3 regions of the Variovorax sp. PvP013 genome follow, and region 3 is predicted to be linked to each of the others. Evidence: predicted binding sites of a transcription regulator. Region 3 holds the regulator's gene; each other region holds the start of a gene.

Region 1 (10,165 bases), 430 kb from region 3:
TGGCGGGCGTCGGCCAGCGCATGCCCCAGGGTGTCGAGCCAGCCGGCGCGGTCGGCGTCGGTCAGCGGGGTGCCGGCGCTCATCTTCTCAACGTTGGCCGGCGGATGGAAGTCGTCGCCCTCGATCAGCGGCAGGTGCAGACGCTCGGCCAGCGCGGCGCCGAGCGTGGACTTGCCGCAGCCCGAGACGCCCATGACGACGAGCCAGCAGGCGGTGGCGGGGCCGGAGGGTCGGGTCGGATCGGCGGCGGGGTCTTGGGACATGGTGCGAGGTGTGGAGGAGACGAAGCGAGGATCGGATGACGGCTGACTGCGCAGGCCGTCTTTGTACTGCGCCGGAAGGCGGCGACGCGCCCGATTCTCGGCATGCGCCGGACGACGGACAAGTCCCACCACCGAGGGAAGACCCTCCGTCCGCCCCCGGACAGGTCGTCGACGGGCCTTGCCGACGCTCATCCATCCATCGAGTCCACCGCCATGAACACACTCCTCCGCTTTGCCCGCCCCGCCGCCCTCGCCCTGGCCACCACCCTGCTCGTCGCCTGCGCCTCGACGCCGCGGCCGGAGGCCCAGTGGGTCGACCCCGTGCTGGGCGCGCAATCCCGCTTCCTCCAGGGCCAGAAGGTGCTGGTGGCCTGCGACGTCCCGGACGCGGCGCTGCGTCAGCTGTGCCAGGACGCCCTGTTCCAGGAGGTGCTGTCCAAGGGCGCGCAGCCGGTCGTGCTGCCCGCCGGCGCCACCTTCATGACCGATCGCCAGCTCGACGGCCAGCTGGTCGGCAACGCGGCCGGCCTGGGCGCGAAGGCCGTGATCGTGCTGGCGCTGACGCCGGCGACCGCCAGCGTCGGGTCGGGCATGTCGCTGGGCATCGGCGGCTTCAGCTTCGGCCGGGGCGGCGGCGGCGGCATCGGCCTGGGCGTGCCGATCGGCGGCTCGCAGGTCAGCACCGGCTTCTCCGCCAACGGCCGCGTCACCGACGCGCGCACCGGGCGGCTGGTCTGGACCACGAGCTTCGTGGCCGCGCCGTCGCAGGACCTGCGCGCGCAGTCGGCGGCGCTGGCGAAGTCGGTGATCGACGCGGCGCAGGCGTCGGGGTTGTTCTGATGCCCCACCCTCGGCGGAGCTTCAGAACAGACTCCCCTGCCCCGCCGCCCCCGGCGGCCTGAACGCCCCCAGGTCCAGCGCGATGCGCTCGCGGCCGAAGCCGATGCGCCTGGTCGCCTTCACGAAGCGCTGCCGGATCAGGTCGGCCCACAGGCCGCTGCCCTTCATGCGGGTGGCGAAGTCGGCGTCGTAGTCCTTGCCGCCGCGCATGTCCTGGATGCGTGCCATGACGCGCTCGGCGCGCTGCGGGTAGTGCAGGTCGAGCCACTGCCTGAACAGCGGCGCCACCTCCCACGGCAGGCGTACCACCGTGTAGAAGGCGCTGCGCGCGCCGGCTTCCCAGGCCGCCTCGAGCACCTGCTCCATGTCCTCGGTCACGAACGGGATCTGCGGCGCCACGCTCACGCCCACCGGCACGCCGGCCTCGGCCAGCGCGCGGATGGCGCGCAGCCGCCGGTGCGGTGCGGCGGCGCGCGGCTCCAGGGCACGGGCCAGCACGGGATCGAGCGTGGTGACGGTGACGTAGACGGCGGCCAGCCGCTGGGCCGCCATCGGCGCCAGGATGTCGAGGTCGCGCTCCACCGCGCTCGACTTGGTGACGATGCCCAACGGGTGGCGGGCTTCCTGCAGCACCTCCAGGACGGCGCGCGTGAGCCTCAGCTCGCGCTCGATCGGCTGGTAGCAGTCGGTGGCGGTGCCGATGGCGATCTGGCTCGGACGGTAGCCCTTGCGGCCGAGTTCGGCGCGCAGCACCTCGGCGATGTTGCCCTTGGCGATCAGGCGGGTCTCGAAGTCGAGGCCCGGCGACAGCCCCAGGTAGCCGTGCGTCGGCCGGGCGAAGCAGTAGATGCAGCCGTGCTCGCAGCCCCGGTACGGGTTGAGCGAGCAGTCGAAGGGGATGTCGGGCGAGTCGTTGCGGCTGAGGGCGGATTTCGCGTCCTCGAAGCGCACCTGGGTCTCGGGCGGCGTCGGACCGTCGGCCCTGCCTTCCTCCAGCGTCCCCCAGCCGTCGTCGAAGGCATCGCGCGCGTCGCGCTCGAAGCGGTGGGCGATGCGCGTCGCGGCGCCACGGCCCTTGAGCGCCTGCAGGGGGATGAATGCGTCGGCCATGAGACCTGTGGTTATACACAGTCTTCGACGCTGCAAAAACGAGAACTTTGGAATTGAACGTCGCCACGGGTCTTGCACGGTCAGAAGATAGACATCGTCCGACACGTCAAAGCGCACGCTGTCACCGGAGTGTCCGCACGCATGCGTTCCAATGGTCCTCATAAGAAGCTGCCGGAATCCTCCGGCACGGACCGAGGAACTCCACCCGTGCACATCGAACAACCGCGCCTGAGCGAGCAGGACGTCTGGCTATTTCGCGAGGGCCGGCATGCCCGGCTCCACGAGACCATGGGCTGCCAGTTGCACGAGGGAGGCGGCGCCTCCTTCGCCGTCTGGGCCCCCAACGCCTGGGCCGTCTCCGTCGTCGCCGACTGGAACCACTGGAACGACCAGGCCACGCGCCTGACGCTGCGCGACGACGGCAGCGGCATCTGGGAGGGCTTCGCCCCCGAGGCCACGCGCGGCGCGGTCTACAAGTACCGGATCTTCTCGACCCAGAACGGCTACGTGGTCGACAAGGCCGACCCCTTCGCCTTCTACGCCGAGCAGGCGCCCGCCACCGGCTCGCGCGTCTGGTCGCTCGAGCACGAATGGAACGACGCCGAGTGGATGGCCGGACGTGGCCCGAAGAATGCGCTGGACGCCCCGATGTCCATCTACGAGCTGCACCCGGGCTCCTGGCAGCGCCAGGACGGGGAGATGCTCGGGTGGGCCGAACTCGGCGAGCGGCTGGCCGACTACGTGGTCGAGATGGGCTTCACGCACGTCGAGCTGATGCCGGTGACCGAGCATCCCTTCTACGGCTCCTGGGGCTACCAGACCACCGGCTACTTCGCGCCGACCTCGCGCTACGGCACGCCGCAGGAGTTCATGGCCTTCGTCGACCACATGCACCAGCGCGGCATCGGCGTGCTGCTCGACTGGGTGCCCTCGCACTTCCCCACCGACCAGCACGGGCTGGGCTATTTCGACGGCACGCACCTCTTCGAGCACGCCGATCCGCGCCAGGGCTTCCATCCGGAATGGAACTCGAGCATCTTCAACTACGGGCGCAACGAGGTCCGCAGCTTCCTGATCTCGTCGGGCCTGTTTTGGCTGGAGAAGTACCACCTCGACGGCCTGCGCGTGGACGCCGTGGCCTCCATGCTCTACCTCGACTACGCGCGCAAGCACGGCGAGTGGATCCCCAACAAGTACGGCGGCCGCGAGAACCTGGAGGCCATCGAGTTCCTGCAGGACCTCAACCGCGCGGTCTACCGCGAGCACCCCGACACCGTCTCCATCGCCGAGGAATCGACCGCCTGGCCGATGGTCTCGCGCCCGACCGACACGGGTGGCCTGGGCTTCGGCATGAAGTGGAACATGGGCTGGATGCACGACACGCTCAAGTACTTCTCGCGCGACCCGATGTACCGCCGCCATCACCAGGGGCAGCTGACCTTCTCGATGGTCTACGCCTTCGACGAGAACTTCGTGCTGCCGCTCTCGCACGACGAGGTGGTGCACGGCAAGGGCTCGCTGATCGACAAGATGCCGGGCGACGACTGGCAGCAGTTCGCCAACCTGCGCGCCCTCTTCGGCCTGATGTGGGGTCACCCGGGCAAGAAGCTGCTCTTCATGGGCTGCGAGTTCGGCCAGCGGCGCGAATGGACGCACGACGGCGAACTGCAATGGTGGGCCACCGGCGACCCGAAGCACGCCGGCCTGCAGCGCTTCGTGCGCGACCTCAACCGGCTCTACCGCGACGTGCCGGCCCTGTACGAGGTCGACTTCTCGCCGCAGGGCTTCGAGTGGATCAGCGCCGACGACAGCGCGCACAGCGTGATCGCCTTCCTGCGCAAGCCGCGCGACGGCGAAGGCAGCGCGCCGGCCCTGGTGGTCTGCAACCTGACGCCCCTGCCGCGCGTCAACTACGTCCTGGGCGTGCCGCAGGGCGGCGTCTGGGCCGAGCGGCTCAACAGCGACGCCACCGTCTACGGCGGCTCGGGCTGGGGCAACCTGGGCGACGTCACGGCGGCGCCGCTGCCCGCGCACGGCCGGCCGCACTCGCTCACGCTGACCCTGCCGCCGCTCTCGACCCTGATCCTCACGCCCGCCCAGTTCCTCTGACGCCCGACGACGCCATGCCCAAATCCGACCTGCCCGAATCCGCCAAGCCGGCGAAAGCCTCCAAGGCCGCCAAAGCCGCCAAGGACACCGCCGTCGCCCCGGCGCCGAAGAAGTCCGCCAAGCGCGCGGCCGAAGCCGCCGCGACGCCACCGGCCGTGCAGTCGACCCTGATCGACGACGCGCCGCCGGCCCTGGTGTCGATCCCGGCCGACGCCTCGCCGGCCGCGAAGACCAAGGCGCCGCGCGCCTCCCGCGCGAAGAAGCCGAAGCCGGCCGCCGTGGTCGACGGCACGCTCGAGGCGGGCGCCGATCCGGCGCCGGCCGACGGCGCCGCGTCCGCCGAGGCGGCGCCCTCGGTCTTCGCCGACGCCGCCACCGCGGTCGTGCCCGCGACGCCCTCGCCGACGGCCGCCGCGCCCGCCGCCCCCGCGCTCTCCTTTTCCAACATGCCCGAGGACGGCCACGTCCGCGCCGTGATCGACGCGGTGCTGCCGGTGGTCGACGGCGGCCGCTTCGCCGTCAAGCGGGTGGCGGGCGAGCGTTTCGACGTCACCGCGCACTGCTTCGCCGACGGCCACGACGTGCTGCGCGTGATCCTGCAGTGGCGCGCGGAGGGCGACGCCGAGGTCACCGAAGTGCCGATGACATTGCTGAACAACGACATCTGGGAGGCCTCCTTCACGCCCCCGGTGCCGGGACGCTACGGCTACACGGTGGTGGCCTGGGTCGACGGCTTCGCGTCGTGGCGCCACGAGTTGACGCGGCGCGTCGACGAGGACGACATCCGCATCGCCGCGCAGGTCGGCGCCATCGAGCTGCTGGCCGCCGCCGGTCGCGCCGGCGGCGCGGACGGCGAGACGCTGACCCAACGCGCACGCGCGCTGGAACGGGCCGCGCTCGACCGCTCCATGGAAGGCGCCGCGCTCAAGGCCCTCGCGCTCGACCCCGACACCGAGGCGCTCGCCGCCCGCTATCCTGACCGCCGCGCCGAGACGCGCCATGCCGTCGAGCTGCCTTTGGTGGCCGACCGCGAACGCGCCCGCTTCAGCAGCTGGTACGAGTTGTTCCCGCGCTCGGCCGGCGACACGCCGGGCGTGCACGGCACCTTCAAGGACGTCGAGAAGCGCCTGCCGGCCATCGCGAAGATGGGGTTCGACGTGCTGTACTTCCCCCCCATCCACCCGGTGGGCCGCGTGCAGCGCAAGGGCAGGAACAACGCCCTGGTGGCCGAGCCCGAGGACGTCGGCAGCCCCTGGGCCATCGGCTCGACCGAGGGCGGCCACAAGTCGATCCTGCCGGCGCTGGGCACGCCCGAGGACTTCCGCCACCTGGTGGCGCAGGCGAAGGCGCTGGACATCGACATCGCCATGGACATCGCGTTCCAGTGCGCGCCGGACCATCCCTACGTCACCGAGCATCCGGGCTGGTTCCGCTGGCGTCCGGACGGCAGCGTGCAGTACGCCGAGAACCCGCCCAAGAAGTACCAGGACATCTACCCGTTCAACTTCGAGTGCGAGGAGTGGCGCGGCCTGTGGGCCGAACTCAAGAGCGTGTTTGACCACTGGATCGGCGAGGGCGTGACGGTGTTCCGCGTCGACAACCCGCACACCAAGGCCTTCCCGTTCTGGGAATGGGCGATCACCGAGATCAAGCGCGAGCACCCGGAGGTCATCTTCCTGGCCGAGGCCTTCACGCGGCCGAAGGTGATGCACCGCCTGGCCAAGCTGGGCTACTCGCAGTCCTACACCTACTACACCTGGCGCAACACCAAGGCCGAGCTGGAGGCGTACTTCACCGAGCTGTCGCAGGGTCCGGGCCACGACTACTTCCGCCCCAACGTCTGGCCCAACACGCCCGACATCCTGCACGAGCAGCTGCAGGAAGGCGACGCGGCCACCTACCGCGCGCGCCTCGTGCTGGCCGCCACGCTGGCGGCGAGCTACGGCATCTACGGCCCGGCCTACGAGCTGCTCGAGCACCGCCCGCGCCACGCCGGCAGCGAGGAGTATCTCGACTCCGAGAAGTACCAGCTGCGCACCTGGGACCACGACCAGCCCAAGAGCCTCGCGCCCTTCATCGAGCGCGTCAACCGCATCCGCCAGGACAACGAGGCCCTGCGCGCCAACGGCAGCCTGCGCTTCCTGGCGGTGGAGAACGACCAGCTCATCGCCTACGCCAAGGCGTCGGAGGACGGCGCCAACGTGATCGTGACCGTGGTCAACCTCGACCCGCACCACGCGCAGGAAGGCTGGGTCGGCCTGGAGCCCGGCTCGGTCGACGTCGAGCCCGGCCAGCCCTGGCAGATGCACGACCTGCTGAGCGACCAGCGCTTCACCTGGAACGGCGACTGGCACTACGTGCGGCTCGACCCGCAGCGCGCGCCGGCGCACGTCTTCGTGGTGCGCCGCAAGGCGCGCGACGAGAACGACTTCGAATACTTCGTCTGACCCCCGTCGACCCTTCATCCTCAATAAGAAGTCTCTCGCCATGAACGCTCCATTGCCCGGCCTGACGCTGGAAAACCCGCAGATCGACACCAGCGACGACCCGCAGTGGTACCGCGACGCGGTGATCTACCAGCTCAACGTCAAGGCCTTCTTCGACACCAACAACGACGGCGTCGGCGACTTCAAGGGCGTGACGGCCAAGCTCGATTACGTGAAGGAGCTGGGCGTCAACACCATCTGGCTGATGCCCTTCTATCCTTCGCCCCTGCGCGACGACGGCTACGACATCTCGGAGTACGAGAACGTCAACCCGCAGTACGGGACCATCGAGGACTTCAAGGAGATGCTCGACGCCGCGCACCAGCGCGGCCTGCGCGTGATCACCGAGCTGGTCATCAACCACACCTCCGACCAGCACCCCTGGTTCAAGGCCGCGCGGCGCGCGCCGCCCGGCTCGCCCGAGCGCAACTTCTACGTCTGGAGCGACACCGACCAGATCTACCAGGGCACGCGGATCATCTTCACCGACACGGAGACCTCCAACTGGACCTGGGACCCGGTGGCCAAGCAGTACTTCTGGCACCGCTTCTTCAGCCACCAGCCGGACCTGAACTTCGACAATCCGGCGGTGATGGAAGCCATCATGAAGACGATGCGCTTCTGGCTTGACATGGGGGTCGACGGCTTCCGGCTCGACGCCATCCCCTACCTGGTCGAGCGCGACGGCACCAGCAACGAGAACCTGCCCGAGACGCACGTCGTCATCAAGCAGCTGCGCGCGGCCATCGACGCCGAGTACAAGAACCGCTTCCTGCTGGCCGAGGCCAACATGTGGCCGGAGGACGTGCGCGAGTACTTCGGCAACGGCGATGAGTGCCACATGGCCTACCACTTCCCGCTGATGCCGCGCATGTACATGGCCATCGCGCAGGAAGACCGCGATCCGATCATCGAGATCCTGCAGCAGACGCCGGAGATCCCCGACGGCTGCCAGTGGGCCATCTTCCTGCGCAACCACGACGAGCTGACGCTGGAGATGGTGACCAGCCGCGAGCGCGACTACATGTACCGCATGTACGCCGCCGACCCGCGCGCGCGCATCAACCTGGGCATCCGTCGCCGCCTGGCGCCGCTGATGGAGAACGACACCGACCGCATCAAGCTCATGAACAGCATGCTGCTGTCGATGCCCGGCTCGCCCATCATCTACTACGGCGACGAGATCGGCATGGGCGACAACGTGTTCGTGGGCGACCGCAACGGCGTGCGCACGCCGATGCAGTGGAGCCCCGATCGCAACGCCGGCTTCTCGCGCGCCGACCCGCAGAGCCTCTACCTGCAGCCGATCATGGACGCCATGTACGGCTACGAGGCGCTCAACGTCGAGACGCAGTCGCGCGAGGCCAGCTCCCTGCTCAACTGGACCAAGCGCATGCTGGCCGTGCGCAAGACCAGCCGCGCCTTCGGTCGCGGCAAACGCCGCTTCCTCAAGCCCGGCAACCGCAAGGTGCTGGCCTACATCAGCGAGCACGACGGCGACCTGATCCTGTCGGTGTTCAACCTCTCGGGCTCGGCCCAGCCGGTGGAACTGGACCTGTCGGCCTACAAGGGCCGCGTGCCGGTGGAGATGCTGGGCAAGACCGCCTTCCCGCCGGTGGGCGACCTGCCCTACCTGCTGACCATGCCCTCGCACGGCTTCTACTGGTTCCGCCTCTCGGCCGACGTGGCGATGCCCAGCTGGCACCAGGAGGGCGTGCCGCTGCAGGACCGCCCGGTGCTGGTGCTGTTCGACGGCTGGACCAGCTTCTTCCGCGAGCGCGTGATGCCCTGGCGCATCGGCATGGCCGAGCGCATGCGGCTGCAGCTGGAGACCGAGACCCTGCCCCTGCACATCGACACGCAGCGCTGGTACGCCTCCAAGGGCACGCCGGTGCAGCGCGCGCGACTGCGCGACCACGCGGTGTGGGAGGCCGGCGACCACAGCTGGATGCTGCCGCTGGTCGACCTCGACGGCCCGGCCGAAGCCTCGACCTACTTCGTGCCCCTGGCCCTGGCCTGGGAGGACCGCGACGAGGAGAAGCTCAAGACTCTGATGCCTGGCGCCGTCGCCAAGGTGCGCCAGCAGGCCGACGTCGGCGTGATGGCCGACGCCTTCTGCGACGAGACCTTCTGCCGCGCCATGGTGCAGGCCATCGGCCAGCGCACCGAACTCGCGACCGTGCGCGGCAAGCTGCTGTTCCGCCCGACCGCCGCCTTCGCCAACCTGGCGGGCGACGACGTCGGCGCGATGGCCGTCACGCCGCCGAGCGCGCACAGCAGCAACACCGTCGTCACCCTGGGCGAGCAGTTGTTCCTCAAGGGCTACCGCCGCCTGCGCCCGGGCATCAACCCGGAACTGGAGGTCGGCCGCTTCCTGACCGAGGTCGCGCGCTTCCCCAACTGCGTGCCGGTGGCCGGCGCGCTGGAGTACGCGGCCGACGACGGCAGCGTCATGACGCTGGCGATCGTGCAGGCCTTCGTGCCCAACCAGGGCGACGGCTGGGACTACACCCTGGCCTACCTGGAGCGCCACCTCGAATCCCTGCGCACCTTCGACGCCCCGCAGCCCGAGGACGTGCACGGCGGCTTCCTGGCGCTGATCCACACCCTGGGCGAGCGCACGGCGGAGCTGCACCTGGCGCTGTCCACGCGCTCGGGCGACCCGGCCTTCGATCCCGAGCCGGTGACGACCGAGGACGTGCAGGGCTGGCGCGAGCGCGCCGCCAGCGAGGCCACCCGCACGCTGGAGCTGCTGTCGGAGCGCCTGTCCGAACTCAGCCCCGAGGTGCAGGACGACGCCAAGCGCCTGCTGGCCCACGCCGACGAGGTGCGCGCGCGCGTCGCCGCCTTCCCGCTCGAAGGCCAGGACGGCCTGAAGACCCGCTACCACGGCGACTACCACCTGGGTCAGGTGCTGGTCTCGCGCAACGACTTCCTGATCATCGACTTCGAGGGCGAGCCCGCGCGCACCTTCGAGGAACGTCGCCAGCGCAGCTCGGCCTTGCGCGACGTGGCGGGCATGGTGCGTTCGTTCAACTACGCGCACTGGTCGGCCCTGCGCCGCGTGGCGCAGAGCACCGACGAGATCGCTAAGCTGGAGGCCGCCGCGCGCGACTGGGAGACCCAGACGCGCGACGCCTTCCTCAACGCCTACGGCGAACGGATGATCGAGGGCGGCTCGACGCAGTCGGGCGAGGCTGCCGCGCGTCTGCTCTCGCTGTTCGAGTTCGAGAAGGCGATGTACGAGCTGCGCTACGAGCTGAGCAACCGCCTCGACTGGGTGCAGGTGCCCCTGCAGGGCATCCTGGCCCTGGTCGACCGCGCCTGACCCAGGCCGCACCCATCCTCATTCGGAGA
Region 2 (10,165 bases), 320 kb from region 3:
GCTTGTAGGTCGGGTTGGACTGGCCGCCCTTGAACATCTCGACCGTGAGCGGTCCCCGGAAGCCGTCGAGGTGCGCCTCGAGCCAGCCCGTGAGGGCGTCGACGTCGAAGGCGTGCGATCCCGAGACGGCGCGCGTGCCCACGAACTGGCCGAAATCCTGCTGCGTCCGTGTCTGCGTCGGTGGTGTCTGCTGGCTCATGCCGCGGGTCCTTCCATGGCCGAAGCCGGGTCGATGTCGATGATCAGTTGTCGGATTCGGCGATCCGCAGGAGCGCCGAGCGATCGCGCACCACCAGGCCGCCCGGTTCGATGCGGATGACGTTCTCGCGCTCCATCGCCTTGAGTTCCTGGTTCACGCGCTGGCGCGAGGCGCCCAGCAGTTGCGCGAGTTCCTCCTGCGCCAGATGCAGGCCGATGCGCATCTGGCTGCCGTCGGCCAGGCTGGGCACGCCGTAGCTGCGCACCAGGTGCGTGAGCTGCTTGGCCAGCCGGGCGCGCAGGGGCAGGGTGTTGAGGTCCTCCACCAGGCCGAAGAGCTGGCGGATGCGCCGCGCCTGCAGGCGCATCAGCGCCTCGTAGAGTTCGACGTGCGTGGCCAGAATCTTCTGGAAGTCGGCCCGCGCCACGTTGAGCGTGGTGGTCTCGCCGTGCGCGTAGGCATCGTGCGTGCGGCGGTCGCCGTCGAACATCGCCACGTCGCCGAACCAGATGCCGGGCTCGACGTAGGTCAGCGTGACCTGCTTGCCCGAGACGGTGGTGGAGCTCACGCGCACCGCGCCCTTGGCGCAGGCGATCCACTGCTCGGGTGGGTCGCCGCGCGCGGTGAGGAGCTCGCCGTCCTTGTGACGTCTGACGTAGGCGCATCGGAGGATGTCGTGGCGCAGCGATGGGGAGAGGGAGGAGAACCAGCGGCCACCGTTGATGGCCTCGCGTTCGTCGATGTTAAGAATGGGTTCGTCCATGGGACTGTCCTGTGAGTGACTGGTGCGGGAATCCGAGGGGGTCCGGACGCCCTCAGGGGTAGCGCGGCGTTTCCCGGGCCAGGAAGGCCTCGATGCCGATGCCGGCGTTGGGGTGGTGCAGGTTGCGCACGAAGTGGTCGCGCTCCTGGCCCAGGTGATGGGCGAGCGTCGCGCCCGGCGCCTCGTTGAGCAGCTCCTTCAGGCTCGCGAGCACGTTGGGCGCGCGCGCGTTCAGGCGCTCGGCCAGCGCGAGCGCGGTCGCCAGCGCCTGGCCGCTGTCGGCGAGCTGGTTGACCAGCCCGGCCTCGTGCAGCCGCGGCGCGCCCAGGCGCTCGCCGCACATCAGCCATTCGCCGGCGAGCTGGCGCGGCAGCGCGCGCGCGAGGTGCCAGCTCAGGCCGCCGTCGGGCGTCAGCGCGACGTTGCTGTACGAGGCCGCGAAGATCGCGTCGCGCGCCGCGACGACGAGGTCGCAGGCCAGCGCGAGCGAGAAGCCCGCGCCCGCCGCGGCGCCCTCGACGGCGGCGATGACCGGCTTCGGGAAGGTGCGGATCGAGTCGATCCAGCTGTGCAGCGCGTCGATGCTCTCGGCCTGCACGGCGGGCGCCTCGCGCCGGTTGTCGCGCAGGCGCTGCAGCGAACCGCCAGCGCAGAACCAGGCGCCCTCGCCGACGATGACGACGCTGCGGATCTCGTCGCTGTCGGCGGCGCTGTCGAGCGCCTCGATGCCGGCGGCGTAGATCGCCGGGCCGAGCGCGTTGCGCTGCTCGGGGTTCGACAGGGTCAGCACCATGGTGCAGCCTTCGGTGGTGCTCTTGAGTTCGGCGGTCATGGCGGCTTCATTCCTCCTCGTGCATCAGGCTCAGGCCGAGGGCGCCGCGCCGGCGCAGCCACGGGCTCGGGCGATAGCGCGGGTCGCCGTAGACGGTCTGCAGGTTGAACAGCACCTCCAGCATGTTGGTCGGCCCGTACAGGTCGCCCAGTGCCAGCGGCCCGCGCGGGTAGCCCAGGCCCAGGCGCACGGCGGTCTCCAGGTCGGCCGGCGAGCACACGCGCTGCTGGCACATGTCGGCGGCGATGTTGACGATGGTGCCGACCACGCGCTGCGTGACGAAGCCGCCGCTGTCGCGGATCACGCTGACGGCCTTGCCGTCGCGCGCGAACAGGGCGTGCGCGGCCTCGCGCATGTCGCGCCGCGTGGCCGGGTTGGTGGCCAGCACGCGGCGCTTCGTGGCGGCGTCGTCGACCAGCAGGTCGATGCCGACGGTGCGCGTGGCGTCGAGCCGCTCGACGGCCGCCACGGTGGTGACGTCGAAGCCCAGCGGCGCGACCAGGATCAGCGCCGCCTGGGAGGGCGCCTGGCCCGACTCCAGCCGCGCGCCGAGCGTGTGCACCAGCTTGATGAGTTCGGCACGCCGGGCCGCGCGCGGCGAGATCCATACCGGCGGCAATTCGTCGACCACCGGTGCCGGCGCCTCGGGCGGCACCTGCTGGACGCCGTCGGCGTAGTCGTAGAAGCCGTGGCCGGTCTTGCGTCCGAGCGCGCCGGCGGCCAGGCGCTGTGCCGTGATCACGCTGGGGCGGAAGCGCGGCTCGTCGTAGTACTGGCGGTAGATCGACTCCATCACCGGGTGCGACACGTCCAGCGCCGTCAGGTCCATCAGCTCGAAGGGGCCGAGGCGGAAACCGGCCTGGTCCTTCAGGATGCGGTCGATGGTGGCGAAGTCGGCCACGCCCTCGCCGACGATGCGCAGGGCCTCGGTGCCGAAGCCGCGCCCGGCGTGGTTGACGATGAAGCCGGGCGTGTCCTGCGCCTGCACCGCGCTGTGGCCCATCTCGGTCGCGTAGGCGGCCAGTCGGGCGCAGACCTCGGGTTCGGTGCGGAAGCCCGCCACCACCTCCACCACCTTCATCAGCGGCACCGGGTTGAAGAAGTGGAAGCCGGCGATGCGTCCGGGTCGCGCCAGCCCGGCGGCGATGGCCGTGACCGACAGCGACGAGGTGTTGGTCGCCAGCGTGGCCGTGGGCGCGACCACCGCCTCGAGTTCCTTGAACAGCGCGCGCTTGACGGCCAGGTCCTCGACCACGGCCTCGATCACGAGGTCGCAGCCGGCGAGGTCGGCCATCGACGCGGCGACGTTCAGGCGCGATCCGAAGGCGCCGGCCTGGGCGTCGTCGAGCCGGCCCTTCTCGCGCAGCTTCTCCCACTGCGCGACGACGGCGTCGCGCCCGCGCGCGGCGGCGCCGTCGAAACTGTCGAGCAGCAGCACGTCGCTGCCGGCCTGCGCGGCGATCTGAGCGATGCCGCGGCCCATGGCGCCGGCGCCGATGACGCCGATCCGGGAATATTGAGGGGACATGTTGGAAGGTCGTTGAGGAGTCAGAGGGAAGGGGAGGAAGCGGAAAGGGACACAGGGGCACTGGCGGATCGACGATCCTGCGCCAGTCGCGCGCCGCGCGCATCGGGACCATCCAGGGCGGACGCGTCGGCACCGGCGACGGTAGCGGCAGCCGCCGTGCCGTCCGCGAGCCGCTCGCCGAGGAAGTCGATGAAGCTGCGCAGCTTGGGCGCCATGTACCGACGGCTGGCGTAGACGGCGAACAGCGTGACCGGCGGCGCGCGCCAGCCGGGGAGCACGCGCAGCAAGACGCCGCGCGCCAGGTCGTCGTCGACCAGCCAGGCCGGCAGGAAGGCCAGGCCCATGCCCGCGCGCACGGCATGCAGCGACAGCGTGGTGTCGTCCGAGCGCAGCACGGGCGAGAGGTGGAGCGGCGCGGTCCGGCCGTCCGGACCCTGCAGCGCGTGGCCGTCGAGGTCGACGTAGCTCGGCACGATGGCGCCCTGGCGCGCCAGGTCGGCCGGCGCCGCCGGCGTGCCGTCGCGCGCGAGGGCCGCGGGCGCGGCCACCAGGTGGAAGGGCACGCGGCACAGCGGCCGCGCGATCAGCGCGGGCGAGGGCTCGTGCGTGGCGCGCAGGGCGAGGTCGTAGCCGTCGGCGGCCAAGTCGACCTTGCGGTTCGCCAAGTGCATGTCGACCAGCACCTCCGGGCAGCGTTCGCGGAAGGCGGCCAGCGCCTCGGCGAAGCACGGCGTGGCGCACCACACCGGCGCGCTCACCTTGAGCTGGCCGCGCGGTGCCGCGTGGCGCTGGCCGATGGCGGCCTCGGCGGCGTCGAGCATGTCCAGCGCCTGGGCGCTGTGGGCGTGCCAGGTCTCGCCGGCCTCGGTCAGGCTCAGGTGGCGGCTGCTGCGGTGGAGCAGGCGCGCGCCCAGCGATTTTTCCAGTTGGGCGACGTGCTTGCTGACCATCGGCGCGGAGATCGACAGCCGGTCGGCGGCGGTCGAGAAGCTGCCCGCGTCGACGACTTCGCGGAACACGCGCAGGCTGGTGAGCCGGTCCATGATGATTTCTCGGGAAGAAACGGAAGCATGAATCTTAGGCCATCGATTTCCTCAGGGGAAACACCTAGACTGGCTTCGACCAAGGAGCACCGCATGACGACTTCATCCATTCCATCGCCCGCATCCCGCATCCTGCCGACCTACTTCATCTCGCACGGCGGCGGTCCGTGGCCGTGGATGAGGGAGCGGACCGGCGCGACCTACGACCGCCTGGCCGCCTCGCTGGCCGACATCCCGCGCCGGATCGGCGCCGCGCCGCGCGCCATCCTGATGGTGTCGGCGCACTGGGAGGCCGACGCCTTCACGGTGCAGGGCCACGCCCGGCCGCCCATGATCTACGACTACGGCGGCTTCCCGGAGCACACCTACCAGGTGCGCTACGACGCCCCCGGCGACCCCGCGCTCGCGCACCGCGTGCAGGCCCTGATCGCCGGCGCCGGCCTGCCGGCCGCCTTCGACGCCGCGCGCGGCTTCGACCACGGCACCTTCTCGCCGATGGCCGCCATCTATCCGAAGGCCGACGTGCCGGTGGTGCAGCTGTCGCTGCGCCGGGGGCTCGATCCGGCCGAGCACCTGGCCCTGGGCCGGGCGCTGGCGCCGCTGCGCGCCGAGGAGGTGCTCATCGTCGGCAGCGGCCTGAGCTACCACAACCTGCGCAACTTCGGCCCGCGCGCGCGCGACGCCTCGCACGCGTTCGACGACTGGCTCGACGACGCCGTCGTGCGCACCTCGCCGGACCGGCGCGACGCCATGCTCGTCGACTGGGCGTCGGCACCCGCCGCGCGCCTGGCGCATCCGCGCGAGGAGCACCTGATCCCGCTGATGGTGGCCGCCGGCGCGGCCGAGGGCGAGGCCGCCGAGCGCATCTACCACGAGGACGACTTCATGGGCGGCATCGCGGTGTCGAGCTTCCGCTTCGGCGCCCTGGCCTGAACGCGGCGCGGGCGTGCCTGCCGGCACCGCCCGCGCCGCCGCCTGACGCCGCTGGCCGTCCCAAGCCGACGCGCCGGTGCCACAGCGGTGCGCCATCGTCACTCCTCGTTTTTTCACCCTGAACCGCGAAGCGAGGAATTCCGATGGAAGACAAGCAGCAGAAGATCACCGCCGACTTCGACGAAGCCGTCAACATGACCGCCGCGCAGCTCGGCAAATGGCTCAAGACCTCCGAATCCAAGACCGTCGGTTGGTCGGCCACCGGAGAGGGCGAGTCGGTCGGGCACCGCTCGGGCCGGCGCATCGTCGACATCCTCGGCAAGCGCAAGGACAAGCGCACGCAGGCCGACCTGCGGCACATGGCCAAGGTGGTCGGCTACGTGCATCGGCACCTGGCGCAGCGTCCGGAGGGCGACATCGAGGACACCCCCTGGCGCCATTCGCTCATGAACTGGGGGCACGATCCCGCGAAGGATTGACCTTCCCCGACATCGGCTGACGGGAGACGGGGAGCGGTTTCGTGCCGCGCAACGCTTGCATCGGATCAGGATACTGTATAAAAATACAGTCAAATCCTTTTTCCGATCATGGCCTTCCCTTCCCCCGTCCCTGAAGCGCCTGCGCCGGCCGCGCGTTCCGACGTCTGGCATGGCGACGAACTGGCCTCGGCCGAGGCCCGGGTCGTCTCCACCGGCCACGGGGCATTGGATGCGCAACTGCCCGGCGGCGGCTGGCCGGTCGGGGCGCTGACCGAGGTGCTGCAGGCGGCGCCGGAGACCCAGGTGTGGCAGCTGCTGCTGCCGGCGCTGGCGCTGGCGGTGCGGCTGCGCGGCGGGCGGGTGGTACTGGTGGGCGCCCCCCGGGTGCCGTTCGCTCCGGTCCTGGCCGCCGGCGGCCTGCCCGTCGAGGCCCTGCTGTGGGTCCGCGGCGACGGCGCCGTCGCGCGGGCCTGGGCCTGTGAGCAGGCCCTGCGCTGCGCCGACGTGGCGGCCGTGCTGGCCTGGCTGCCGCAGGCGCGCCCCGCCGACCTGCGCCGGCTGCAGTTGGCCGCCGCCCGGCACGAGAACCTGCTGTTCGTCTTCCGTCCCGAGGCGCAGGCCCAGACCGCCTCGCCGGCGCGGTTGCGGCTGCGCGTGCGCTGCGTGCCCGTGCGGGAGGCCGCGCCGGCGGGGCCGCGCGGGCCCGGCACGGCGACGGGCCGTCTCGCCGCGATCGAGGCCCGGCACGGCACCGACGCGGATGCCGCCGGGGAGACCGGTCACGCCCGAGCCGGCGATCCCGCCGGCCGCATGGACGTCGACGTGCTCAAGCGCCGCGGTCCGCCGCTCGCCGCGCCCCTCGCGCTGCCGGCCCGCGACGAGCGCCTGGCGATGCTGCTGCGCGCCGCTTCGCAGCGTCGGCGGGCGCCGGAACGGGACGAGGCCGGAAAGGCAGCGCCAGTGGCGACGGCGACGGTAGCGGTGGCCGCCACGTCGGCGGTGCCGGCGATGCCGGTCGCCCCGCGCGCGCCGGGACTCGAAGGAGGGCCGTCCGATGCAGTGGATCGCGTTGCGGTGGCAGCCTGAGGCTGAGATCGAAGCCGAGGTGGGCGCGCCGCCGTCCCCCGTCCTGTCGACCGAGGCCCTCGGCTGGTGGGCGCTGCAGTTCACCCCGCGCGTGGCCTGGCTCGACGAGGCGCTGGTGCTGGAGGTCTCGGCCTGCGAGCGCCTGTGGGGCGGGCAGCGACAGCTCCTGCGGCAGATGGACGCCCTCAATCCCGTGCCGCTCCACCGGCTGCGCAAGGTGCTGGGCGCCACCGCGCCGGTCGCGCTAGCCCGGCTGCGCCTGTTCGCCGCCGGTCGCCAGCCGCCCGCCGACATCCCCGCGGCCCTGCCGCTGCACACGCTGACGGCGGCGCGCGACCGGCTCGACCTGCTCGCGCGCATGGGCTGCACCACCTGGGGCGACGTGGCGGCGCTGCCGCGCGCCGGCCTGTCGCGGCGCTTCGGCCCCGCGCTGCGCGAGGCGCTCGACGTCGCCTGGGGGCTGCGGCCGGAGCGCCACGCCTGGCTGACGCTGCCCGAGTCCTTCGAGCAGAGGATCGAGCTGCCGGCGCTGGCCGAGACCGCGCCCGAGCTGATGTGGGCGGCTCAGCGGCTGCTCGGCGCGCTGCAGGTCTGGCTGCGCGCGCGCCAGCGCGGCGTGCGCGCGCTCGAACTGCAGTGGACGCTCGACCGGCGGCGCCACGAGGGCGTCGAGCTGCCGCCGCACCAGGCCCTCGTCGTGCGCACCTCGGAGGCCACGCAGGACGTCGTCCACCTGCGCCGGCTGATGGGCGAGCGCCTGGCGTCGACGACGCTCGCCGCGCCCGCGAGCTGGCTGCGGCTGCGCTCGCTCGACACCGCGCCGTGCGTCGGTGCCAGCGCGAGCTTCCTGCCCGAGGACAACCGCCCGGGCGATCGCCTGCACGAACTCGTCGAGCGCCTGAGCGCGCGGCTGGGGGCGCGGCAGGTGGTGGTGCCCGTGACGCGGGCCGACCATCGGCCCGAGCGCATGCAGCGCTGGCTGCCGGCGCTGCGCGCGCCGCGGGCGTCGGCGACGACGACGGCGCTCACCGGCGGCACTGGCGACAGCGGCGCCCCGTCCGCCGCGGTGTTGTGGCCGGCTTGGCTCCTGCCCGAGCCGCTGCCGCTCGACGTGCGCGACGGCCATCCCTGCTACCAGGGACGCCTGGTCCGGCTGGCCGGACCACAGCGGCTGGAGACCGGCTGGTGGAGCGACGACGACGAAGCCGATGCCGACCCGGAGCGCGGCGTCGAGCGCAATCCCGACGCCGGTGGAAGCGCTGCTCCCGCGCCGGCCCTGCGCGACTACTACGTCGCCCGCAGCCCGGGCGCCGGCCTGGTCTGGGTGTTCCGGGAGCGCCTGCCCGGCGGCGGCGTGGCCCGCGACGCGCGCTGGTTCCTGCAGGGGCTCTATGCCTGAGCTCACCGACAAGCAGCTGCGTACCCGCCAGCGGTCCCGCCTGCGCGTGGTGCCGGCCCCGGATGCGGAAGGTGTCGACCGCGCCGGGGACGCCACGCCGGGCGGCGGCGCGACCGATCCCGCCGGCCCGTCCGGCGCGTCGGACCGTCCGGCGCCTGCCGCCGTGCCCGACCACGCCGAGCTGCACTGCCTGACCCACTTCAGCTTCCAGCGCGGCGCCTCCAGCCCCGAGGACCTGGCGATCCGCGCCTGGCAGCTCGACTACCGCGCGCTGGCCATCACCGACGAGTGCTCGGTCGCGGGCATCGTGCGCGCCCACGTCGGCCTGCGCGACCACCTGCGGGCCCTGGACGAGTGGGAGCGCGCGCATCCCGACGCGCCCCGGCCGTGGCGCAACGCCGACTTCCGCCTGCTCCACGGCAGCGAGTTCCGCTTCGAGCGTTTCACGCTGGTGGCGATCGCGCACGACATGGCGGGCTGGGGCAACCTGTGCGAGTTCATCACCGCCGCGCGCACCACCGACGCACCCAAGGGCGAGTACCGGGTGCGTTGGGACGTCGCGGCCGGGGGCGAGGACCGCACGAACCGAGCCGATGCCGATGCCGATACCGATGCAGGCGATGGCGCCGACGCCGACGGCGAGGGGGAGGGCGAGCGCGACGCCGTCGATGCCGCCGACCCGGCCTCGCTGCGCCACTGCGAGATCCTCTTCGTGCCGGCGCGCGCGCCGGGCCGCCCGGTCGACGGCGCGACGCTGCGCGCCGACCTCGCCGCGGCGCGCGCGCTGTACGGCGAGCACCTGTGGCTCGCCGTCGAGCTGTTCGACGAGGTCGACGACGACCTGTGGCTCGCGGCGCTCGAAGCGGCGGGCGCTGCCGCCGGCGTGCCGTGCGTGGCGGCCGGCGACGTCCACATGCACGTGCGGGGGCGCAAGCCGCTGCAGGACGTGCTCACCGCCATCCGCCTGGGCCGGCCGGTGGCGGCGTGCGGCTTCGCGTTGCAGTCCAACGCCGAGCGCCACCTGCGCCCGCGCGGCCGGCTGCGCGACCTCTATCCGGCCGCGCTGCTGGCCCGCACCCTGCGGGTGGCGGAACGCTGCCGTTTCGACCCCGAGCGGCTGCGCGACCACTACCAGTACCCGCGCGAACTGCTCGGCAGCGGCGAGACCCCGGCGCAGACGCTGGTGCGCAAGACCTGGGAGGGCGCGCGCGGGCGCTATCCACCCGGGCGTCATCCGGACGGCATCCCGCAGCAGGTGCGAAGCCAGCTGCGCCATGAGCTCGACCTGATCGTCGCGATGGGCTACGAGATGTTCTTCCTCACCGTCGAGGACATCGTGGCCTTCGCGCGCTCGAAGGCGATCCTCTGCCAAGGGCGCGGCTCGTCGGCCAACTCGGCCGTCTGCTACTGCCTGGGCATCACCGCCATCGACCCGGCCAAGGGACACCTGCTGTTCGAACGCTTCCTCAGCCGCGAGCGCCGCGAGCCGCCGGACATCGACGTCGACTTCGAGCACCAGCGCCGGGAGGAGGTGATCCAGTACATCTACGCCAAGTACGGCCGCGATCGCGCCGCCATCGCCGCGGTCGTCATCCGCTACCGCTCGCGCAGCGCCCTGCGCGACGTCGGGCGGGCGCTGGACGTCGATGTCCGGCTGGTCGACGACTTCGCGAAGGACCACCACTGGTTCGACGCCGCCATCCTGGACGAGCGCATCGAGGCCGCCATGGCGCGCACCGGCGTGCGCGAGCGGCCCGCCAGGGTCCGCCAGTGGCTCGCGCTCGCCGACCAGCTCAAGGACACGCCGCGCCACCTGAGCCAGCACGTCGGCGGCTTCGTGCTCACGCAGACCAGGCTCACGCGGCTGGTGCCGGTGGAGCGGGCCTCGATGAAGGACCGCTCG
Region 3 (10,165 bases):
AAGCCGTAGACGACGATGCAGCCGACCAGCCACAGCGCCCAGGTGCGCTGCACGGTGGCATCGGTCGCGGCGGCGTCCGTGCGGGGCGCCAGCACGGCAACGGCGTCGGGCACCGGAAAACCCAGCCACGACGGCGCGTGGCCGAGGAATTCGACCGTGCGCTGGAAGAAGCGGGGCTCGAGGATGGTGGTCTCCCAGTCGAGCGTGTAGCGATGGAAGGCCAGCGCGAACAGCATGGCGCCGAGGACGGCGACGAACGAGAGCGTCCAGAGGCCGTGGCTGGCGATGCCGGTCGCCCAGGGCAGCAGCCGTGCCCGCGCCAGCAGCCGGCTCGCCGCGCGCACCAGCACCGGCGCCTGGCCCTGGCGGCCGCCGGCCACGCGCGCCGTGAGCGTCGCCCACAGCCAGCCCAGCGACGCGCGCGGGCGGTCGGACAGGCGCAGCGGCAGAACCAGGCCGAACAGCCAGGCGATCAGGGTGAGGAGATGCACGCCCAGCAGGCTCACGAGGGCGGCGATGACGTTGATGCGGCGGTCGCCGCCGCCGGTGACGCCGCCGGCCAGCGCCAGGCCGGCCGCCACGATCAGCACCACCAGGGCGGCTGCGATCCAGGGCGCCCAGTGCCGCGCGCGGTCGATCTCGTCGTCGAGCCCGATGCGCCGGCCCAGGATCCGGGCGCGCATGGCGATGCGTTCCTGCATCGTGCCGTCCGTCGCGTACGCCGTGCGCAGGGCGCCGTCGTCGTCGAGCGGTCCTGTTTCCTCGATGAGCCGGACGGCCTCGGTGACCAGCGCATCGCGGCGTGCCGATGGAATGGAAAAGTCGACGTCCGGTGCCATGTGATCGTCAGTGACGCGTCGGAAAACGAAACGGGGCCGCGATGGCGGCCCCGTGCGATCCCGGCATGCAGGACGTTGGAAAGAAAGGGTTCAGCGCAGGCCGAAGAACGACAGCACGGCCACCACGACCACGACCAGACCGACGATGTAGATGATTGAATTCATGAAGGCGCTCCTCGTGATTGACGATGGAATGACCTTCCCATCGTCGCGGAAATCGACTGTCGGCAACGGGCAATGAGCCATGTAGGACTTCCGACTTAATGGTCACTTCGCTAAACCATCGGTATTCAGGCATCCTCGCCAAGGAAGCCGCCGCTCTGGTGCGACCACAGGCGCGCATACAGGCCGTTCTGCGCCAGCAGCGAGGCATGGTCGCCTTCCTCCACCACGCGGCCCTCGTCGAGCACGATGAGGCGGTCCATCGCGGCGATGGTCGAGAGCCGGTGCGCGATGGCGATCACCGTCTTGCCCTCCATGAGGCGGTAGAGGCTGGCCTGGATCGCGGCCTCGACCTCCGAGTCGAGCGCGCTGGTGGCCTCGTCGAGCAGCAGGATCGGCGCGTCCTTGAGCATCACCCGTGCGATGGCGATGCGCTGGCGCTGCCCGCCCGACAGCTTCACGCCGCGCTCGCCGACATGCGCGTCGTAGCCGATGCGGCCCTTGGCGTCGCCCAGCGAGCGGATGAAGACGTGCGCCTCGGCGCGTTCGGCCGCGGCCTCGACCTCGTCGTCGCTCGCGTCCGGGCGGCCGTAGGCGATGTTGTCGGCCACCGAGCGATGCATCAGCGAGGTGTCCTGCGTGACCATGCCGATGTGCTTGCGCAGCGAATCCTGCGTGACGCGGGCGATGTCCTGGCCGTCGATCAGGATGCGCCCGCTCTCCAGGTCGTGGAAGCGCAGCAGCAGGTTCACCAGCGTCGACTTGCCCGCGCCGGAGCGTCCGACCAAGCCGATCTTCTCGCCCGGGCGCACGGTGAGGTTCAGGTCGTCGATGATGCGACGGCCGCCTTCCTTGCCGTAGGCGAAGCTCGCGTGCTCGAAGCGCACCTCGCCGCGCGGCACCGCGAGCGTGGGGGCGTCCGGCACGTCGAGCACGCTGCGCGGCTGCGACAGCGTCTTGACGCCGTCCTGGACCGTGCCGATGTTCTCGAACAGGCTGGTCATCTCCCACATGATCCAGTGCGACATGCCCTGCAGCCGCAGCGCCATCGCCGTCGCCGCGGCCACCGCGCCGACGCCGACCGTGCCCTGCGACCACAGCCACAGCGCCATGCCGGCCATGCCGGCGGTCAGGCCCATGCTGAGCGCGTGGTTGACGATCTCGAAAGCGCTGACCAGCCGCATCTGCGCGTTGCCGGTGACCTGGAACTCCTGCATGGCCTCGCGCGCGAAGCCGGCCTCGCGGTGCGTGTGCGAGAACAGCTTGACGGTGGCGACGTTGGTGTAGGCGTCGGTGATGCGACCGGTCATGAGCGCGCGCGCGTCGGCCTGCGCCTTGCCGACCTTGCCCAGCCGCGGCACGAAGAACCACAGCGCCGCGACATAGAGCACCAGCCAGACGGCGAAGGGCCAGATCAGCTGGCGGTCGAGCACGGCGGCCAGCACGATGATGGTCGAGACGTAGACCACCATGGCGATCAGCACGTCGGCCAGCACGAAGATCGTGTCGCGCACGGCGATGGCCGTCTGCATCACCTTGGCCGTGATGCGGCCGGCGAACTCGTCCTGGTAGAACGCCATGCTCTGGCCGAGCAGCAGGCGGTGGAAGTTCCAGCGCAGCCGCATCGGCAGGTTGATGGCCAGCGCCTGGTGCTTGACGATGGTCTGCAGCGCCACCACGAAGATGCTGGCGAACAGCGCGACGGCGATCCACGTCAGCGTCGTGCCGCGGTCCTCCCACAGGCGCGCCGGCGACTGGCTGCCGAGCCAGTCGACGATGCGCCCGAGCATGGCGAACAGCCAGGCCTCGAAGGCGGCGATGACGGCCGTCAGCAGGCCCATCGTCGCGATCAGACCCCGGGTGCCCTGCGTGCAGGCCCAGAGGAAGGGGATGAACCGGGCGGGTGGCACGGCCGGCTCGGCCGCGGGGTAGGGGGGAAGGAGCTTCTCGAAGAAACGGAACACGATCGGGGAATTCTCTGTGACGTGCCCCCCACCATGACGGTGCCGCCGTCCACCGCCGTAGACCGGATGGCGACGTCGAGAGCGCTTCAGCGGCGTCGCTGCAGCGCTTCGGGATTCACGATGTTCGTCGGATTGTCCTGCACGAAGTTGACGACATTGTCGAAGGCCTGACCGAAGTAGGACTCGTAGCTGTCGAGTTCGACATAGCCGAGGTGCGGCGTGCAGATGCAGTTTTCAAGGCGCAGCAGCGCATGGCCCTGCAGCGGCGGCTCGCTCTCGAAAACGTCCACCGCCCCCATGCCCGGCCGGCCGCGATTGAGCGCGGTCAGCAGGGCGTCGGGCTCGACCAGCTCGGCGCGCGAGGTGTTCACGAATAGCGCGGTGGGCTTCATGCGCGAGAGGTCGTCGAAGCCGACGATGCCGCGCGTGGACTCGTTCAGGCGCAGGTGCACCGTCAGCACGTCGGAGGTCTCGAAGAAGGCCTCGCGGCTGGGCGCGACCTGGAAGCCGTCGGAGCGCGCCTGTTCGCGGCTGGCCTCGCGACCCCAGATCACCACCTGCATCCCGAAGGCCTGCCCGTAGCGCGCGACCAGCTGCCCGATGCGCCCGTAGCCCCAGATGCCCAGCGTCTTGCCCTTGAGCACCGAGCCGAGACCGAAGTTCGGTGGCATCGAGGCCGACTTGAAACCCGACTGCTGCCAGGCGCCGTGCTTGAGGTTGCTGATGTATTGCGGCAGCCGGCGCATGGCCGACATGATCAGCGCCCAGGTCAGCTCGGCCGGCGCCAGGGGCGATCCGACGCCCTCGGCCACCGCGACGCCGTGGTCGGTGCAGGCGGCGATGTCGATGTGGGAGCCGGCGCGGCCGGTCTGGGAGATCAGCCGGAGCCGGGGCAGCTTCTCGATCAGCTGGCGCGAGATCGGCGTCCGTTCCCGGGTCAGCACGATCACGTCGGCATCCTTGAGCCGGATCGAGAGCTGGCCGATGCCCTTGACCGTGTTGGTATAGACCTTGGCCGTGTAGGGATCGAGCTTGGCGGCGCAGCGCAGCTTGCGCACCGCATCCTGGTAGTCGTCGAGGATCACAATGTTCATGGCGTGTCATTGTGCCTCGCCATTCGGAGCGCGATTTCCAGCGCCGTCGAAGGGAATCGGCCGCCCGTGCCGACCCGCCCGACGGCTCGTCCCGCTCAGTGCAGCGTGCCGGCGCTGCGCGACAGTTCGGCGGCTTCCAGGGCCGCGAGCCGGTCGAGTTCGGCGCAGACGTCGACCAGCCGGCCCGACAGCACCAGTCGTCCGGTCACGCCGCCGCAGCGCTGGGCGTCGACCGTGCGGACGACGCGCAGGGGCCGCGGCGTCGCGACGGCGTGCGGCGGCAGGCGGTCCGCTTCGACGACCGCCCCGGCGCGGGGGCCACGCAGCGGACGTGCCGGAACGCGACGTGGTTGCGCCGTGTCGTCGGGGCTCGACGGGCGCGTCGGCATCCATCGGTTGGCGAGGGACTGCAGCGGCGAGAGCAGGTCGACCAAGGCGAGCAAAGCGATTCCCATGCGGATCTCCAGTGGACTGAGGGGTTGTCGAACGGTGGCGGACACCGGCGGATTCAGGATCGTCGGGGCGTGACGGAGCCGTGGCCGGGCGCCCAGCGCCCGCCACCCGTCGTGCCGCAGGAGCGCGGACCGGCTACATGAGCATCGTGTTGCGGATCAGGCCGACCGCCAGTCCTTCGATCTCGAAGGGCTCGCCCGGCTGCACGAAGATGGTCGGGTAGTCGGGGTTCTCGGCATGCAGCTCGACGGCTTCGCCGGTGCGCTTGAGGCGCTTGACCGTGACTTCCTCGCCCAGACGCGCCACCACGATCTGCCCGTTGCGGGCCTCGCGCGTGGACTGCACCGCCAGCAGGTCGCCGTCCATGATGCCGGCGTCGCGCATCGACATGCCGCGCACCTTCAGGAGGTAGTCGGGCTGGTGTTGGAACATGGTCCGCTCGACGTAGTAGGTCTGTTCGACGTGTTCCTGCGCCAGGATGGGCGAGCCCGCCGCCACGCGGCCGACCAGCGGCAGCGGCAGCTGGGAGGTGCCGGGCAATGCCAACGAGAACTGGTTGTTGCGCGATGCGTTCAGCGAACGCAGGGCGTCGCCCTTGAGGCGGATGCCGCGCGACGTGCCGCTGACGAGTTCGATGGCGCCCTTGCGCGCCAGGGCCTGAAGGTGCTCTTCGGCTGCGTTGGCGGAACGGAATCCCAGCTCGGCCGCGATCTCCGCCCGTGTGGGCGGCGCCCCCGTGCGGGCGATGGCCGCGCTGATCAGGTCGAGGATCTGCTGCTGCCGGGTTGTAAGCTTGATGGGAAATGGCATGGAAGCTCCTTGCGGTACTGTCTGGACATCCAGTATCTGTATTTTTGAACAGTTTTTGAAAGTTTGCAAGACATGGTCGACAACCCTCTGAACCGAAGGTCGCGCATCGTGGTGCTCGGCACTGGCGGCACCATCGCCGGCAAGGCGTCCGCCACGGGCGACAACGTCGGCTATGTCGCTGGACAGATCGGCGTCGCGGACATGCTCCACGGCATCGACGCGCCGCCAGGCGTGGTGCTGGTCACCGAACAGATCGCGCAGCTCGACAGCAAGGACATGGATGCGGCGACGTGGCAGACGCTGGCGCTGCGTTGCGCCGCCTGGCTGGCCGAGGCGGACGTGGTCGGCGTCGTTGTCACGCACGGCACCGACACGCTGGAGGAGACCGCCTTTTTCCTGCAATGCGTCCTGGCGCCGATGAAGCCGATCGTGCTGGTCAGCGCCATGCGCCCGTCGACCGCGTTGGCGCCCGATGGTCCGCAGAACCTTCGCGACGCGATCGCCGTGGCCGCCACGCCGGGCGCGCGGGGCGTGTGCGCGGTCGCCGCCGGCGCCGTGCACGGTGCCCACGACGTGCGCAAGGTGCAGACCTACCGGCTCGATGCGTTCGATTCCGGCGATGCAGGAGTGCTCGGATACGTGGAGGAGGAGGTGCTGCGCCGGCTGCGTGACTGGCCGGAATCCGATCGGGACGCCGCGCGACGGCGTTTCGAGGCGATGGCCCGGATGCCGCCCGCGAATTGGCCGCGCGTGGAGATCGTGACCAGCCATGCCGGGACCGACGGCCGACTCGTCGATCTGTTGGTGCGCGAGAACGCGATGGGGGCTCCCGCCGACCGGCTGCACGGTCTGGTCGTCGCCTCGACCGGCAACGGCACCGTCCATCGGGATCTGCAGGCTGCGGCATTGCGGGCGCAGGCAGCAGGGATCGCCGTGCTGCGGGCCACGCGCTGCGCCGGCGGGCGGATCGTGAGCCCGCCCGGAGAGGAAGAGGCAGTGCCGGGCGAATCCGCTCGGCTGCGCAGCGCGAACGATCTCACGCCCGTCAAGGCGCGGATCGCGTTGTTGCTGGAGTTGATCGGTTCGAGGGACGCGTGACGGCGATCGACGACGACCTCGTCGCCATCGATCCGCCGCGTGTGCGTTCGATCGCCGGGTCATGCGCTCCCGGCGATCCGGGGGTCAGTCGCTCAGGGCCGCCAGCGCGCGCTGCGTGATCTCGTCCACGGTGCCGACGCCGCTGATGGCGCGGTACTTGGGCGCGGCGTCCGGTTCGTTTTGCGCCCATTGCGAGTAGTAGTCGACCAGGGGACGGGTCTGCTGGCTGTAGACGTCGAGTCGCTTGCGGACCGTGTCCTCGTGGTCGTCGTCGCGCTGGATCAGGTCCTCGCCGGTGACGTCGTCCTTGCCTTCGACTTTCGGCGGGTTGAACTTGACGTGGTAGGTGCGGCCCGATGCGGGATGCGAGCGGCGTCCGCTCATGCGCTCGATGATGTCGCCGAAGGGCACGTCGATCTCCAGCACGTAGTCCAGTTTGACGCCGGCGCTGCGCATGGCGTCGGCCTGGGGCAGGGTACGGGGAAAGCCGTCGAACAGGAAGCCGTTCGCGCAATCGGGCAGCGCCAGGCGTTCCTTCACCAAGTTGATGATCAGATCGTCGCTGACGAGCGCGCCCGAGGCCATGACGGCCGCGGCCTCGCGGCCCAGTGGCGTCCCGGCCTTGACCGCCGCACGCAACATGTCGCCGGTGGAGATCTGCGGAATCGAAAATTGACGGCAGATGAAGGCGGCCTGCGTGCCTTTGCCCGCGCCGGGGGCGCCCAACAAAATGAGTCTCATGGTGTCCTCGGACGTTTTTTGGAATTCTTTTTCGCCCCGTGAATACTTATTGATTCCACAAGGCAGGTTATCTTGAGAATAACATGCGTCAACATCAGTGAATTCCCGACATCGACACTCGCCGTCGACCGTCTCCGAAGATCAAGCCCGTTCGATCAAGGCGCGCACGCGGACGAGGTCTTCCGGTGTGTCGACGCCCGGACCGGGGCGCAATTCGCTCACATGCACAGCGATGCGGAATCCATGCCAAAGCGCACGCAGTTGCTCCAGGGCTTCGGTGGCTTCCACCGGTGCCGGTGCCAGAGTCGGAAATCGGCGCACGAAGCCGGCCCGGTAGCCGTAGATCCCGATGTGTCGCAACGGCGCGGGTGAAGTGGGCAGGGCGCGCAGCCCTGCCGCGTCCTTTGCGCCATCGCGCCACCAGGGAATCGGCGCGCGGCTGAAATAGAGCGCGTGGCCCCGCGCATCGAGCACCGCCTTCACGACGTTCGGATTGAGGAAATCCTCCAGCGAGTCGATGGCGTGCGCGGCTGTGCTCATGGCGACGTCGGTGTCGGACCGCAGGGTTGCCGCCACGGCGTCGACCAGCGCCGGATCGATCAACGGCTCGTCGCCCTGCACGTTCACCACGATCTCGTCGTCGTCCAGGGCGAGTCGGGCGCAGGCTTCGGCCAGGCGGTCGCTGCCGCTCGGATGGTCGTCGCGTGTGAGCAGTGCCTCCACGCCGTGCGTCTCGCAGGCCTCGACGATGCGCGGGCTGTCCGCCGCGACGACGACGCGGCGGGCCTGCGAAAGGCGGGCGCGTTGCGCGACGCGCACCACCATCGGCACGCCGGCGAGATCGGCGAGCGGCTTGTCGGGCAGCCGGGTGGAGGCGAGCCGGGCCGGGATCAGGACGACGAAGGGCGTCACCGGCGTCAGAGCCCGAGTTCGTCGTCGGACAGCGGGCGGGCCTCGTTCTCGAGCAGCACCGGGATGCCGTCGCGCACGGGGTAGGCCAGGCGCGCGCTGCGCGATGCCAGCTCCTGCCTCGCGGCGTCCCAGGTCAGCGGTCCCTTGGTCACGGGGCAGACGAGCAGTTCAAGCAGCTTGGAATCCATCGACCGATGATAGCTTCGCGTCCAGTGCCTCGAAGAAGGCCGGCTCGGGTTCGAATACCAGCGGCACGGCCAACGCAGCAGGCCACCGGCGCCACAGCTTGACGGCGTCCTTCTCGGTGCAGACGACGGTCGGTGGCGCCGCACCGGTGATGGATACCGGCGGCGTCCAGCCGGCGAAGTCGTCGTGGTCGGGGAGGGCCATGCACGCCATGGGCTCCAGTCCCCGCTCGCGCAGCATCGAGAAGAATCTCTCCGGCTTGGCGATGGCGGCGACCGCCACCAGCGGCAGGTCGCGCAGATCGGCCAGCGGCACGGTGGTGCCGTCGCCGCGCAGCGCGTGGTCGGCCAGGGCGCGACGCGCGCCGAAACCGGGGATGGCGCGGGCGGCCGACGTGTCGGCCCGTCCGCCGGTGTGCAGCACGAGGTCGCACGCGCGCGGCCAGGGTTCGCGCAAGGGTCCGGCCGGCAGCAGCCAGCCGTTGCCGACGCCGCGATCGTCGAAGACGCAGATCTCCACGTCGCGGCGCAGCGCCAGGTGTTGCAGGCCGTCGTCGCTGACGATCAACCGCACGCCGGGATGCCGTGCCAGCAGGGCGCGCGCCGCCTCCACGCGCCGACGCGCGACGAAGACCGGCGCCCCGGTGGCGCGCCGCAGCAGCGCCGGTTCGTCGCCGACCTCGCGCGGGTCGCTGTCGTCGTGTACCTCGCGGCAGTCGTCGGTGCTGCGGCCATGGCCCCGGGAGACGATGCCCACGGTCATGCCGCGCGCCTGGAAATGCCGCGCGATGGCCATCACGACCGGCGTCTTGCCGGCGCCGCCGGCCACCACGTTGCCGACGACGACGACCGGCACCGGCACGCCTTCGCGTTGGAGCCAGCCCAGGGCGAAGAACGCGCGTCGCAGCGCGGCGAGGACGCCGAACAGCCATGCCACCGGCCGCAGCGCCCAGGCCGCGGCGCCGCGCCGCGACCACACGTGCCGCAGCGCCACCTCAGCCGCCCGGTGCGTTCGACGAACGCGCGGCGAAGGTCACATGCGTCAGCCCGGCGCGGCGCGCGGCCTCCATCACACGGACGACGGATTGGTGAGTGGATCGCTCGTCGGCGTCGATGACGACCACGCTGTCCGGCCCGTCCGCCGCCGCGCCGATCGCGGTGGCCAGGGCGGCCACGCCGGACTCGGCCAGCGGCGCCTTGCCGATCAGGTAGCGCCCGTCGGCGGCCACGGCGACGACGACCTGCCGTGGCTGCTCGCGCCGGGTCTCGGTGTCGGCCACGGGCAGGCGCAGCTGGATCTCCGTGAAGCGGCTGTAGGTGGTCGACAGCATCAGGAAGATCAGCACCACCAGCAGCACGTCGATGAACGGGATCAGGTTGATCTCCGGTTCGTCGCGGGACGCGCGGCGGAACTGCATGCGTGGGCGCGTCATGGCCTCAGGTCCGCAGCGTGCCGAGGTGGCGGGCGAAGCGTTCGCCGGCCAGTTCCAGCTGCAGCAGGTAGCCGTCGACCCGGGTGCGGAAGTAGCGCCAGAACATCAATGTCGGAATGGCCACCATCAGGCCGAAGGCGGTGTTGTAGAGCGCGATGGAGATGCCCTGCGCGAGCTGGGCCGGATTGCCCGATCCCATGCCGCCCGCACCCGACTGCGAGCCGAAGATCTCGATCATGCCGATGACCGTGCCCAGCAGTCCCAGCAGCGGCGCGGCGGAGGCGATGGTGGCGAGTGCCGGCAGCCAGCGTTCGAGCTGGTGCGCGACGCGCCGGCCGGCGGCTTCCATGGTCGCGCGCAGGTCGTCGTCGGTGCAGTGCGGGTCGCTGACCAGGGCCCGGAAGCCGGCCGCCAGCACCTGCCCGAGGGCCGAGCTGCGTTCCAGCTTGGCGACCACCTCCGGCCCCGGAACGC

Evidence for each region. Region 3 encodes LexA, which represses DNA repair genes until DNA is damaged. Its sites were predicted from a motif close to ACTGTATNNNNATACAGT; they were not measured.
Region 1: a site for LexA is predicted at 2,218-2,235, ahead of ABID77_RS01445 (PA0069 family radical SAM protein). Genes of this name have one in related genera too.
Region 2: a site for LexA is predicted at 5,850-5,867, ahead of imuA (translesion DNA synthesis-associated protein ImuA). Genes of this name have one in related genera too.

Annotation. Positions count from the first base shown of each region.
Region 1 is NZ_JBNDLF010000001.1:283,308-293,472, reverse strand. It holds gene ABID77_RS01455 (gluconokinase) at 1-263, opposite strand, end outside; gene ABID77_RS01450 (hypothetical protein) at 477-1,103, shown strand; gene ABID77_RS01445 (PA0069 family radical SAM protein) at 1,125-2,213, opposite strand; gene glgB (1,4-alpha-glucan branching protein GlgB) at 2,421-4,322, shown strand; gene ABID77_RS01435 (alpha-1,4-glucan--maltose-1-phosphate maltosyltransferase) at 4,769-6,769, shown strand; gene treS (maltose alpha-D-glucosyltransferase) at 6,810-10,136, shown strand.
Region 2 is NZ_JBNDLF010000001.1:392,867-403,031, forward strand. It holds gene ABID77_RS01920 (phosphotransferase) at 1-199, opposite strand, end outside; gene ABID77_RS01925 (Crp/Fnr family transcriptional regulator) at 243-962, opposite strand; gene ABID77_RS01930 (oxepin-CoA hydrolase, alternative type) at 1,015-1,794, opposite strand; gene ABID77_RS01935 (3-hydroxyacyl-CoA dehydrogenase) at 1,802-3,322, opposite strand; gene ABID77_RS01940 (LysR family transcriptional regulator) at 3,343-4,365, opposite strand; gene ABID77_RS01945 (DODA-type extradiol aromatic ring-opening family dioxygenase) at 4,459-5,298, shown strand; gene ABID77_RS01950 (DUF3140 domain-containing protein) at 5,442-5,777, shown strand; gene imuA (translesion DNA synthesis-associated protein ImuA) at 5,886-6,863, shown strand; gene ABID77_RS01960 (Y-family DNA polymerase) at 6,832-8,262, shown strand; gene ABID77_RS01965 (error-prone DNA polymerase) at 8,255-10,165, shown strand, end outside.
Region 3 is NZ_JBNDLF010000001.1:716,042-726,206, reverse strand. It holds gene ABID77_RS03500 (DUF2868 domain-containing protein) at 1-839, opposite strand, end outside; gene ABID77_RS03495 (hypothetical protein) at 930-1,070, opposite strand; gene ABID77_RS03490 (ABC transporter ATP-binding protein) at 1,130-2,965, opposite strand; gene ABID77_RS03485 (D-2-hydroxyacid dehydrogenase family protein) at 3,052-4,059, opposite strand; gene ABID77_RS03480 (hypothetical protein) at 4,155-4,514, opposite strand; gene lexA (transcriptional repressor LexA) at 4,648-5,322, opposite strand; gene ABID77_RS03470 (asparaginase) at 5,395-6,420, shown strand; gene adk (adenylate kinase) at 6,505-7,161, opposite strand; gene kdsB (3-deoxy-manno-octulosonate cytidylyltransferase) at 7,303-8,073, opposite strand; gene ABID77_RS03455 (Trm112 family protein) at 8,079-8,261, opposite strand; gene lpxK (tetraacyldisaccharide 4'-kinase) at 8,242-9,252, opposite strand; gene ABID77_RS03445 (ExbD/TolR family protein) at 9,254-9,676, opposite strand; gene ABID77_RS03440 (MotA/TolQ/ExbB proton channel family protein) at 9,696-10,165, opposite strand, start outside.